DNA from 2 places in the Bacillus sp. CGMCC 1.60114 genome. Region 2 is predicted to be linked to the other one. Evidence: a T-box and tRNA genes for the amino acid it is inferred to sense, from the RefSeq annotation. Region 2 holds a T-box; the other holds one or more tRNA genes.
The links. The T-box of region 2 lies ahead of ileS (isoleucine--tRNA ligase). A T-box ahead of a tRNA ligase gene usually reads a tRNA of that ligase, here a tRNA-Ile.

Region 1 (6,288 bases), on a different contig from region 2:
TGACTTTTTTAGTGAATCAAGTATAATAATGATTGTCTCAAGTGAATATAGTCTGGTAATGATGGCAGAGAGGTCACACCCGTTCCCATACCGAACACGGAAGTTAAGCTCTCTAGCGCCGATGGTAGTTGGGACTTTGTCCCTGTGAGAGTAGGACGTTGCCAGGCAAATGGAGGATTAGCTCAGCTGGGAGAGCACCTGCCTTACAAGCAGGGGGTCGGCGGTTCGATCCCGTCATCCTCCACCATATAAATGCCGGCTTAGCTCAATTGGTAGAGCAACTGACTTGTAATCAGTAGGTTGGGGGTTCAAGTCCTCTAGCCGGCACCAGGATTATGGCGGCTGTGGCGAAGTGGTTAACGCATCGGATTGTGGCTCCGACACTCGTGGGTTCGATTCCCATCAGTCGCCCCATTTTTAAAAAATAATATGCGGGTGTGGCGGAATTGGCAGACGCACCAGACTTAGGATCTGGCGCCTTTGGCGTGGGGGTTCGACTCCCTTCACCCGCACTTTTAATTGAATAAGTCATATATGTCTTGCGGAAGTAGTTCAGTGGTAGAATACAACCTTGCCAAGGTTGGGGTCGCGGGTTCGAATCCCGTCTTCCGCTCCAATTTTCAATATGACATGCCGGGGTGGCGGAACAGGCAGACGCACAGGACTTAAAATCCTGCGGTGGGTGACCACCGTGCGGGTTCGACCCCCGCCCTCGGCACCATATGCGCCCGTAGCTCAATTGGATAGAGCGTTTGACTACGGATCAAAAGGTTAGGGGTTCGAGTCCTCTCGGGCGCGCTTATTAACGGGAAGTGGCTCAGCTTGGTAGAGCACCTGGTTTGGGACCAGGGGGTCGCAGGTTCGAATCCTGTCTTCCCGATAGTTTTAAAATCTTGGGGCCTTAGCTCAGCTGGGAGAGCGCCTGCCTTGCACGCAGGAGGTCAGCGGTTCGATCCCGCTAGGCTCCACTTATATATCTTTTATGGCGGTGTAGCTCAGCTGGCTAGAGCGTACGGTTCATACCCGTGAGGTCGGGGGTTCGATCCCCTCCGCCGCTACCATAAAGGACCTTTAGCTCAGCTGGTTAGAGCAGACGGCTCATAACCGTCCGGTCGTAGGTTCGAGTCCTACAAGGTCCACCACTCAAGTTTTATATATATGGAGGTATACCCAAGTCTGGCTGAAGGGATCGGTCTTGAAAACCGACAGGCGGCGAGAGTCGCGCGGGGGTTCGAATCCCTCTACCTCCTCCATTTTTTAAAAAAAATATTATATCGTCGCGGGGTGGAGCAGTCTGGTAGCTCGTCGGGCTCATAACCCGAAGGTCGCAGGTTCAAATCCTGTCCCCGCAACCAATGGTCCCGTGGTGTAGTGGTTAACATGCCTGCCTGTCACGCAGGAGATCGCCGGTTCGACCCCGGTCGGGACCGCCATTTACATAAAGGCTCGGTAGCTCAGTCGGTAGAGCAGAGGACTGAAAATCCTCGTGTCGGCGGTTCGATTCCGTCCCGAGCCACCATTTTGAAATATGCAAGCCGGCTTAGCTCAATTGGTAGAGCAACTGACTTGTAATCAGTAGGTTGGGGGTTCAAGTCCTCTAGCCGGCACCATTTCAAAATGAGCCATTAGCTCAGTTGGTAGAGCATCTGACTTTTAATCAGAGGGTCGAAGGTTCGAGTCCTTCATGGCTCACCATTTTTATGCGGGTGTAGTTTAGTGGTAAAACAAGAGCCTTCCAAGCTCTGGTCGAGAGTTCGATTCTCTTCACCCGCTTTTTTTATGGGCCTATAGCTCAGCTGGTTAGAGCGCACGCCTGATAAGCGTGAGGTCGATGGTTCGAGTCCATTTAGGCCCACCATATTCCGCAGTAGCTCAGTGGTAGAGCTATCGGCTGTTAACCGATCGGTCGTAGGTTCGAGTCCTACCTGCGGAGCCATATAATATAGAGAAGTACCCAAGTGGCTCAAGGGGCTCCCCTGCTAAGGGAGTAGATCGCTTACGCGGTGCGAGGGTTCGAATCCCTTCTTCTCTGCCAGAAATTGGCCCGTTGGTCAAGTGGTTAAGACACCGCCCTTTCACGGCGGTAACACGGGTTCGAATCCCGTACGGGTCATATTAAAAGAGATAGCATATTATGCTATCTCTTTTTTTTATGTTGTTGAAACTCTTCCATTCTATAATTCTATGATTTAGCAGCTACTTGTAGTTCCCACATCAAAATTAAAATTCAAGCAATTATTAAACAACCACAAAAAACATTAGTAATCTTTCCTAAAAAGTCTCCAAACAAATATTTGTTGAATTCTGGCGCAGAATACACTTGAATGCTCCGTGCAAGAAATACAATCTTTGTGTTGATATATAGGAATGTTGGTTACCTCGTGTACCAATTTTAAGTGCGATTGCAAAGCCCCTTCCTACAACTGTATCAATGTAAGTGATAGTTCTTTTTTGACTCTTCCATTGTTGTTCACCCATTGCAACTACCTTTTTTCCAAACATATATGCTCGATCATGAGTAAGTGGGCATATGACGACTGTTAAGTGTAATGTTAAAGTTTTATGATTGTTTTTGGTTTATTTATGATATTTATGATTGTTTTTGAATGATTTTGATTGATTTTTGAAAGGGTTTTCGTTATGATGAATGTAAGAAGGAGGTGGCGGCATGTTAACACCTGAGCGTCACCAAATTATTTTGGATTTGGTGAAAAATAAAGGAATTGTAAAGCTTCAAGAGTTAGTTGCTGCAACTAACTCATCGGAATCGACGATTCGAAGAGATTTGATTTATTTAGAAGAGAAAAACTATATAAAGCGTGTTCATGGCGGAGCTTCACCGTTACAATCAAAAGGAAAAGAACCGAGTATGAATGAAAAATCCTTCAAAAATCTTCAGGAAAAAAAGTCGATTGGTCAATATGCAGCATCTCTTGTGGAAGACGGGCATTGTATTTATTTAGATGCCGGAAGTACGACGTTTGAAATGATTCCATTTTTGGAGGGAAAAGATATAACTGTCGTGACAAATGGACTTATGCATATTGAGGCATTGTTTCAAGCCAATATTCGGGCTTATTTACTTGGTGGCATGATGAAAAGCAATACAAGAGCGTTAATTGGAAGCGCTGCCCTTGAAAGCTTACTTCGCTATCGATTCGATTTTTGTTTTTTAGGGGCAAATGCTGTTCATCCTGTTTACGGTTATACAACGCCAGACCCTGAGGAAGCTTTGCTGAAGAAAACAGCTCTGCAACTTTCTAACTCGTGTTATGTTCTGGCGGATGGCAGTAAATTTTCAGAGATATCATTTGCGAAAATTGAAGAGCTCGAAGCAGCAAATATTATTGCAACTAATATTGGAGAGAACGAAGTAGCTCCTTATGCTAAAAAAACATTAATAAAGGTCGTGACAGTATGATTTACACTGTAACATTGAATCCTTCTGTAGATTATGTAGTGCAAGTAAATAATTTTGCACTACATTCGCTAAATCGCATGGAAAAAGAAGTGAAGTATCCAGGCGGAAAAGGAATTAATGTATCCCGTGTTCTAAAAAGAATTGATGTTTCTTCAAAAGCGCTTGGATTCATAGGGGGATTTACTGGTCGCTTTATTCAAGAAAAATTAGAAGAAGAGGGTATTGCAACCGATTTTATTGAAGTAGATGGTGATTCGCGGATTAACATTAAATTGAAAACAGGACAAGAAACTGAAATAAATGGAAGAGGTCCTGTTATTTTAAGTGAACAATTAGAACGTTTAATACAGCAAGTAGGCAATTTACAAGAAGGTGATGTTCTATTATTGGCAGGCAGTATTCCACCGTCTTTACCAGAATCGTTATATAAAGAAATCACAAAGGAATGCAGTGCGCGCGGCGTGAAAGTAGCTGTTGATGCGAGCGGAAAGGCATTGATTGATGTTGTAAAGCACCGTCCATTCTTTATAAAGCCAAACCATCACGAGTTAGGCGAACTATTTGATGTAGAAATTCAAAGTATTCAAGATGCGGCATTATACGGTAAGAAGCTTCTTGAAATGGGCGCAGAGCATGTTGTTGTATCAATGGCTGGGGATGGTGCACTCTTTCTTGCGAAGGAGCATGCATATTTTGCTAATGTGCCGAAAGGGCAAGTTGTAAATTCTGTTGGAGCTGGTGATTCGCTTGTGGCCGGTTTTCTAGGAACATATGAAAAAACTGGAGATTTAAAAGAAGCATTTCGATTTGGCGTTGCTACTGGAAGCGCAACAGCATTTTCTTCTGATCTTGCTGAAAAAGAAAAAATTGAGGAACTATTGTTGCAAGTAGAAGTACAATCTTTATCCTACATTAACGGGCAGTAAGCCACCCATCTTAAGATTGAGAGCGAAGCGAAGAAGATAGGGGAAATGAAGAAAATCTTCACGGATGGAAGTTTCACTTTATAGGAGAGAAGGATCTATATGAAAATTACAGAATTACTAAAAAAAGACACAATTCTTCTACAATTACAAACATCTTCTAAGCAAGAAACGATTGATGAAATGGTAAGTAAGCTTGCACAAGCAGGCCGATTACATGATGAGATTCAATTTAAAGAGGCAATTTTAACTCGTGAAGCACAAAGTACTACTGGCATTGGAGAAGGGATTGCAATTCCTCATGCAAAAACGGCTGCGGTTAAGACACCTGCTATTTGTTTTGCGAAATCAGATAGCGGTATAGACTATGAATCTCTCGATGGTCAACCAGCTCATTTATTCTTTATGATTGCAGCAAGTGAAGGAGCAAATAATGCTCATTTGGAAACTCTTTCTCGCTTATCTACATTACTTATGGATGCGGAATTTCGCGGGAAACTTATGAAAGCGCAAACAGAAGACGAGCTACTGCACCTTATTGATGCGAAAGAGAAAGAAGTTAATAAAGAAGAAAATACTGTACAGTCAAGTTCAAAGGGGAAAATTTTAGCAGTTACTGCTTGTCCTACAGGAATTGCTCATACGTATATGGCAGCAGATGCTTTAAAATCAAAAGCAAAGGAAATGGGTGTTGATATAAAAGTAGAAACAAATGGTTCTACAGGAGTAAAAAATGAATTGACTGCAGAAGAGATTCATGATGCAGTGGCAATTATTATTGCTGCAGATAAACAAGTTGAGATGGATCGTTTTAAAGGAAAGCATGTTATTGAGGTACCAGTTGCAGCTGGAATTCGTAAATCTGAGGAACTTATTAACCGTGCGCTTAAACAGGATGGACCTATCTATCAAGGAACAGGGGAAACTGTAAAGGGCGAAGTAAAAGAAAAACGCACAGGATTTTATAAGCATTTAATGAATGGTGTATCCAACATGCTTCCATTCGTTGTTGGTGGCGGGATTTTAATCGCACTGGCATTCGCTTTTGGCGGCATTCATGCAAAAGGGCCGATTGCTTCTACATTAATGGCAATTGGTGGCGGAAACGGAGCATTTTTCTTTATCGTTCCAGTATTAGCAGGATTTATTGCAAGTAGTATCGCAGATCGGCCTGGTTTTGCACCTGGTATGGTTGGAGGTTATTTAGCAGCACAAGCTGGGGCTGGATTTCTCGGTGGTTTAATCGCAGGATTTCTGGCAGGTTATGTGATCGTTCTCTTGAAAAAAGCTTTTCAAGTATTACCGGCACAACTTGAAGGAATTAAACCTGTTCTTTTGTATCCGTTGTTTGGTATTATGATTACTGGTTTGATTATGATTCTTGTTGTAAATGATCCTGTAGTAGCAATGAATAAAGGTTTAACACATTGGTTAAATGGATTAAGCGGAGGAAATGCTATTTTATTAGGTATCATTCTTGGTGGTATGATGGCCGTGGATATGGGAGGGCCTATCAACAAAGCTGCCTTTACATTCGGATTAGCGGCAATTGCTGCACATAATTTCGGACCGCATGCTGCAGTTATGGCTGGCGGTATGGTTCCGCCGCTTGGAGTTGCATTAGCAACAACTTTCTTTAAAGGAAAATTTACAGAGGCAGAGCGCAAATCTGGTATTACAAATTATATTATGGGTCTTTCTTTTATTACAGAGGGTGCTATTCCATTTGCAGCAGCTGATCCATTACGTGTAATTGTAAGCTGTGTTATAGGGTCTGCGATTGCAGGTGCTCTGACTATGGGGTTTCATATTACTCTTCCTGCACCGCACGGTGGCTTGTTCGTTATCCCTCTTGTGAATAAACCGATACTTTATTTATTAGCTATCGTAATAGGAGCAGTTGTAACAGCAGTTATGCTTGGGATTTGGAAAAAGCCTGTAAAT
Region 2 (6,288 bases):
CCGTTGTAAATTGATATTCTTCTAAAGAACATCTTACTTTCTGAATCGTACTATGCAATCTTGATAATACCCATGCATCCAGCTTTGTTTTCTTTATGCTATACTTCTGTTTTGGATTGTATTCATCTAACTCTGCGTACAGTACATAAAAGCCATATACATTTAACAATGTATCTACTAGCTTCGATTTTGCTTCCTGTACAGTTCGTTCTGAAAATCGTTTCGGATTCCACGGTGCACTATCTACAAGAAGTGCCCAGCGCAAGGCATCTGCTCCAAATTTCTCTACTAAATCTACTGGGTCTAACGCATTCCCTTTACTTTTTGACATCTTTTGACCATTTTCATCTAACACATGTCCAAGTGATAATACACGCTTATATGGTGCTCTACCAGTGTACAGCGTAGACACCGCAAGTAAGCTATAAAACCAACCGCGCGTCTGATCAATTCCTTCAGCAATGACATCCGCTGGAAACTGTTCTTTAAATAACTCTTTATTTTCAAAAGGATAATGATACTGTGCGAACGGCATTGAGCCGCTATCAAACCAAACGTCAATAACTTCTGCCGTACGCTTCATCATTTCGTCGCATTTCGAACATTTTACTTTTACTTCATCTACATATGGCTTATGCAGTTCAATATTTTCATCTACAGCACTAGTTGTATAATTTCTTAACTCCTCAATGCTTTTCGGTGAAAATTGATGATTACACCCTTCGCACTCCCATACATTAAGCGGCGTACCCCAATATCGTTTTCGACTGATATTCCAATCAACCATATTTTCTAAAAAGTTCCCGAACCGTCCATGTTGAATATGCTCTGGGTGCCATGCTACTTCATCATTATTTTGTAAAAATTGCTCTTTTAGAGCAGTTGTTCGAATGAACCAACTTTCATTTGCGTAATAAAGTAGCGGTGAATCACAGCGCCAACAATGCGGATAACTATGCTCATATTTCTCCTTATGATAAAGAAGACCATGCTCAGCTAAATAGCGAACAATTTCAACATCACACTCTTTTACAAATTTTCCTTGTAAAAAAGGAACATCAGATGTGTATTCTCCTTTTTCATTCACAACATTTACAAATGATAAGCCTTGTTCTTGAACCACTTTATAATCATCTTCCCCGTAAGCAGGCGCAATATGCACAATCCCTGTACCGCTATGTGCAGTTACAAAGTCAGCACTCACAATACAATGACCATTTGTAACTTCTGCAAACTGAAATGGCGGTACATAAGAAAGTCCTGTCAACTCGCTTCCTTTGTGAACAGATAACACTTTATATTCTTGCTGAAGTACATCTTTCGCTAACTCTTTCGCAACAATATAAACATTATCTCCTTGCTGCGCTCGAACATATTCCATCTCTGGATGAACTGCTAACGCTACATTAGCCGGAAGCGTCCACGGAGTTGTTGTCCATCCGAGAACGTACTCGTTTTTCCGATCTGCAAGTTGAAATTTAACTGTTGCACTTAAATCCTTCACTGTTTTATATCCTTGCGCTACCTCATGTGAGCTTAATGATGTTTGACAGCTTGGGCAATAAGGAGAAACGCGGTGCCCTTTATATAGCAATCCTTTTTCATGAATTGTTCCAAGAATATGCCAAACGCTTTCGATATAAGAATTATCTAGCGTGATATACGGTGCATCCATGTCAACCCAGTAGCCGATACTCTCTGTAAATTCACGCCACTGCTTTTCATACGTAAATACACTTTCCTTACATTTTGCAAGAAATGCTTCTACACCGTACTTTTCAATATCATGTTTACCAGAAATACCAAGCTGTTTTTCAACTCCTAGTTCTACTGGTAATCCATGTGTATCCCAACCAGCCTTACGGAGCACTTTATATCCCGTCATCGTTTTATACCTTGCGACTAAATCCTTAATTGTCCGTCCTAGCGCATGACCGACATGCGGAAGACCATTCGCAGTCGGCGGTCCTTCATAAAATACGAAAGATTGTGCACCTTCACGATTTCGAATCGATTGCATAAAGGTATCCTGTTCATTCCATTGCTTACGAATTCGCGCTTCTCTCCTTACAGCTAACTCTTTCACATCTACCTTCTTCATCTACAATCACTCCTTATGAAATAATTAAAAGTACACAAAAAACCCGTCCCTATCATTAGGGACGGGTTTACCCGCGCTACCACCCTACTTCTATTGATTAACCGTTCAATCAATAGCACTCAGCAACGTACAATCATACGCGTTCCTTGTAACGGTAGACAACCGTTCGAACTTACTATGTTCAGTTCGACTCCTCGGAGATGATTTTCAAACATATACCGAACACCGGCTTTCAGCAAAGTACCGGCTCTCTGGGGAACAGTGATATATTTTACTCGTTCTCGTCATCAGATTTGTATACTTTTATTAACAGTTATTTTATTCCAATACAACATTAATTGTCAACTAATTCAGAATTTTTTCTTGAGCTATATTTAATTGTTACCTTTACTACCCTTTTTTATTCCGCACCTATTGGAACGTGACATGAATATCAGAATATCACATGGTTAAACTACTGAAAGAACTAAAACGTTTACTATCACGAAAACATTATACGATTCATACTTACAGTACTATATTTTAAAACGAAATGGTGGTGTTTTTATGGCAGATTTTTTAGAACCAATCGATTATGAAACAGGTACAGCAATTCAAACTTTTAACATCATCGAAACAAATGTTACTCTTGATGGATATGAAGTTCTATTGGATATTGATTTAGACAGTGGTTACGAATTAGAAAAAGTAAAAATGAAAATTACCTTTGAAGAATTAGCAGGATACGAAACAACTGATATTCATGAAGGAGTAAAATATGCTTTAGGATTTTTTCATGAATGATTGCACCGACATAAAAACCTTCAGTGTACTGAAGGTTTTTATGTAAAACTTAACATTGTCGTTTTAAACAAACAGGTTTCCCATTTTGCAAGTTTTAAACCGGCTTTATCGAATGCTTGGAATAGTATATTGTAGTTTATTCTTTTAAAATTTTTGTTGTTAGTTATACACTCTAGTAATTTGTCTTTGCCAATGTGCATGTAAAACATCCGATATTCCTCCTGCAATGTATTATACAACCAAAGCTGCTTCATTGACTTGCTTACACTCATGGCCTGACGTTGTTTCTTATCAAGAAAACTTATATATCTTTTCTTTACTTTCATATGCATGGATGAAACTCGTATACATTTCCGTTTGATACGAAAGTACATATCTATAACATCAAGATTGCCCGCTTCTTTTTGCTTAAGTACGAATGAAGCATTTTCACATGCTAATTGTTCTATCTCTTCAGCTGTAAAAAACAATGATGCTTCCCGTTTCACCGCGTTTGTACAATCTGCAGAGTGAAATAGATTAAATATCCCATTCATTGCTCCAAACGTACATCGTATCGTTCCTTTCTTTGCTTTTTCAGGCTTGAAGTTTCCCTTCCACTTTTTTTCAATCAGCTCGGAAACCGATTTGTACGGCGGTTGTGGTGTACCTTGAACCAACACACATAAACTTTCTCCTAAATTCAAGAATTCAGATTCTAATTCCCACCACCATTCAGAATACTCCTTATTTTCATCCCAATATAAACGCCGGCATAAATTCGGTGTAATCGTCACATATTTGCAGGCAAGAATTTGAAATCCTCTTTGCTCAAGAAACGACAGAATTTCTCGTTCTAAATTTAAGTATACTGCGTCTGGTTTGCATATTACGAACCCTAATTTGTCCCAATTCAATATCTATATCCCCCTTCCACCCTATGTAATACTATATGGAAGAAAAGGAAAGTTGCTTATGCGAACATAATAATGATTATGTTCATACATCCAATTTGAACTTTCAACAGTGGGAATTTTCTTCATCTCCCACTGTTGGAAAGCCCGCTCAATCGGACGCATGCCAGCAGTGTAAAATGACAATAAAGTTATTTAATTTTGAAACGTCAAACACGTATAATCCCATTTTGATTTTAAGATGAGGTTAAAATAAAGTTTTTTAAATTTCGATGTAAAATACTTCACTGCACTTAAAAATATAACAATGAATTCATTTAAATCTAAGTGTTATAGAAAGAAGGAAATAAATAGTCATTCCTTCTTCCATTCAAGGGCTGGATTTGTGAAACAATGTGTTTATAGAAGATGCAGATTAACATTAAAAAACCCCTCACAGTTAGTTAACTATGAAGGGCTTTTTAATTATATAATGTTGACTAATTCTTTGGAGAAGACTTTTTATTCAATGCTAATAATAAAATCATTCCAATAATACAAGTTGTACCAACCCATTGAAAAAATCCAAAAGGTTCTTTTAACCAAAAGACTGTTGTTAAAACAGCTGCTAGTGGTTCTAAACTACCTAAAAGGCTTGTTTCTTTAGGTGAAAGACTTTGTAAACTTTCTATATAAAACCAGAACGCAAGCATTGTACCGAATATTATAACGAATACTACGTATAAATAGGCTTCTACTGATAAATTTGTAGAGTCCATTTGCCAAGGTGGATGAATAAAACTTAATGCAAAACCACTGATAATCATAGCCCAGCCAACAACGACAAGGGAATCATATTGCTTCAGTAAAGGAACTGCATATAAGGTGTAAAATGCTAACGCTAGTCCAGATAAAACACCCCAAACTATTGCAGATGTCTGCACAGATAGTTGAGAGATTGATCCATTGGTTAATAAGAAAAAGCAACCACCTAAAGCAAGCGCAACGGTTAACAAATCTTGTCGTGTTAGTACAGTTTGTTTGCGTAAAATTAAGTAAATAATAATCATTACAGGTGCTAGATACTGTAATAGTGTCGCAACAGCAGCATTACCATATTTAATGGATGCCATATATGTGTATTGAACCGAAAGCATGCCAAGTAACCCGAAGATAATCAGTTGAATAGCTTATTTTTCCATACACCAATTATCTGAAAACGGTCTTTTCTAAAAAATTGAACCGTTAAGAGTAAAAAACCGCCTATGAGTAATCGTGTCGTTACAAGCCAATTCACATTGATTGAGTATTGTTGAAAGAGCTTCTGTGCAACCGTGCCACCAATCCCCCAAAATATCGCTCCCATTATAACGAGAAATAACCCTGTTTTTCTAGTAGGTCCATTCATAATCCATTCTCCACCTTAAATATAATAATAGTGTTATAATAAGTGCTAAATCGTTTTAATAATACTGAAATTTTACGAAAAAGTATAAGTATATTGAGGTGATAATTTGCAAATAAAAAACTTCATTGTTGATGAAAGCTTAAAAGAACTGACTAAACATCGTACCATCATGTTACCAATTGCATGTTACGAGACAACAATTAACCAAAATATCCATGGCTATATACCACTTCATTGGCATGAGGAAATTCAATTTGTTTTGATTTTAAAAGGAGAAGCAATCTTTCAAATAAATGAAGAAAGAATAGTAGTTCCAAAGGGCGACGGGCTATTTATAAATAGCGGCTACCTGCACATGGCAGAGGAAAAGGATCAATCGGACTGCATCTATATTTGTTTAAATGTATCTCCTCATTTCGTTTTGTCACAAGAACTCTACACAACCTATGTATCTCCCTATATTCAAGCGACTAATTTACCTTACTTATATTTAGTTGCAAATGAGCCTTGGGGGAAAAACATTTTAGATGCCATTATAAAAATTAATCAATTGATTCAACAAAAACCACCATACTATGAAATTGACATCACCATGCAGTTAACGTTAATCTGGAAAAATTTGATCATTAATGGCGTGCAATTAGAACACAATCAGACAGAAATGTTAAAGAGTAATCGGATGAAACAAATGCTAAATTGGATACACCTACATTATGCTGAGAAAATCATGTTAGACGATATTGCAAGAGCTGGTCAATTGAGTCGATCTGAATGTTGTCGATATTTCAAACGACTTTTAAAGAAAACCCCATTGACTTATGTAACCGATTATAGAATTCAAAAAAGCTTAATCCTACTGCAACAAGCAGAATCCAATGTTACAGAAGTTACCTATCAAGTAGGATTTAATAGTACAAGCTATTTCATCGATAAATTCCGAAAGTCGATGAACATGACACCATTAGCATATAAAAAGTATAAAATAGATGGTTACTAACTAAATTAAGTTCTTATGTAAAATGACAGTAAAGTTATTAGATTTTTAAAACCTCAAATAAGCATACCCCCGGCCTAAATTTAGAACGGGGGGAAAAGCTTACTTAATAATAATTATTTTTAATTTA

Region 1: it has a tRNA-Ile gene. The T-box ahead of ileS (isoleucine--tRNA ligase) is inferred to sense a tRNA for this amino acid. The anticodon was not compared.

The regions. Positions count from the first base shown of each region.
Region 1 is NZ_JBHTHG010000108.1:152-6,439, forward strand. Features, by position in the region: rRNA gene rrf (5S ribosomal RNA) at 52-167, shown strand; tRNA gene ACFQZ1_RS16315 (tRNA-Val) at 172-247, shown strand; tRNA gene ACFQZ1_RS16320 (tRNA-Thr) at 255-330, shown strand; tRNA gene ACFQZ1_RS16325 (tRNA-His) at 339-414, shown strand; tRNA gene ACFQZ1_RS16330 (tRNA-Leu) at 432-512, shown strand; tRNA gene ACFQZ1_RS16335 (tRNA-Gly) at 542-616, shown strand; tRNA gene ACFQZ1_RS16340 (tRNA-Leu) at 633-721, shown strand; tRNA gene ACFQZ1_RS16345 (tRNA-Arg) at 725-798, shown strand; tRNA gene ACFQZ1_RS16350 (tRNA-Pro) at 807-880, shown strand; tRNA gene ACFQZ1_RS16355 (tRNA-Ala) at 896-968, shown strand; tRNA gene ACFQZ1_RS16360 (tRNA-Met) at 985-1,061, shown strand; tRNA gene ACFQZ1_RS16365 (tRNA-Ile) at 1,066-1,142, shown strand; tRNA gene ACFQZ1_RS16370 (tRNA-Ser) at 1,161-1,253, shown strand; tRNA gene ACFQZ1_RS16375 (tRNA-Met) at 1,279-1,355, shown strand; tRNA gene ACFQZ1_RS16380 (tRNA-Asp) at 1,358-1,433, shown strand; tRNA gene ACFQZ1_RS16385 (tRNA-Phe) at 1,444-1,519, shown strand; tRNA gene ACFQZ1_RS16390 (tRNA-Thr) at 1,535-1,610, shown strand; tRNA gene ACFQZ1_RS16395 (tRNA-Lys) at 1,620-1,695, shown strand; tRNA gene ACFQZ1_RS16400 (tRNA-Gly) at 1,703-1,773, shown strand; tRNA gene ACFQZ1_RS16405 (tRNA-Ile) at 1,782-1,858, shown strand; tRNA gene ACFQZ1_RS16410 (tRNA-Asn) at 1,862-1,936, shown strand; tRNA gene ACFQZ1_RS16415 (tRNA-Ser) at 1,945-2,035, shown strand; tRNA gene ACFQZ1_RS16420 (tRNA-Glu) at 2,042-2,113, shown strand; gene ACFQZ1_RS16425 (DeoR/GlpR family DNA-binding transcription regulator) at 2,669-3,421, shown strand; gene pfkB (1-phosphofructokinase) at 3,418-4,347, shown strand; gene ACFQZ1_RS16435 (PTS fructose transporter subunit IIABC) at 4,447-6,288, shown strand, end outside.
Region 2 is NZ_JBHTHG010000118.1:239,255-245,542, reverse strand. Features, by position in the region: gene ileS (isoleucine--tRNA ligase) at 1-2,101, opposite strand, end outside; T-box leader at 2,156-2,398, opposite strand; gene ACFQZ1_RS22555 (hypothetical protein) at 2,648-2,884, shown strand; gene ACFQZ1_RS22550 (nucleoside-diphosphate kinase) at 2,923-3,780, opposite strand; partial or broken gene ACFQZ1_RS22545 (DMT family transporter) at 4,257-5,164, opposite strand; gene ACFQZ1_RS22540 (AraC family transcriptional regulator) at 5,277-6,161, shown strand.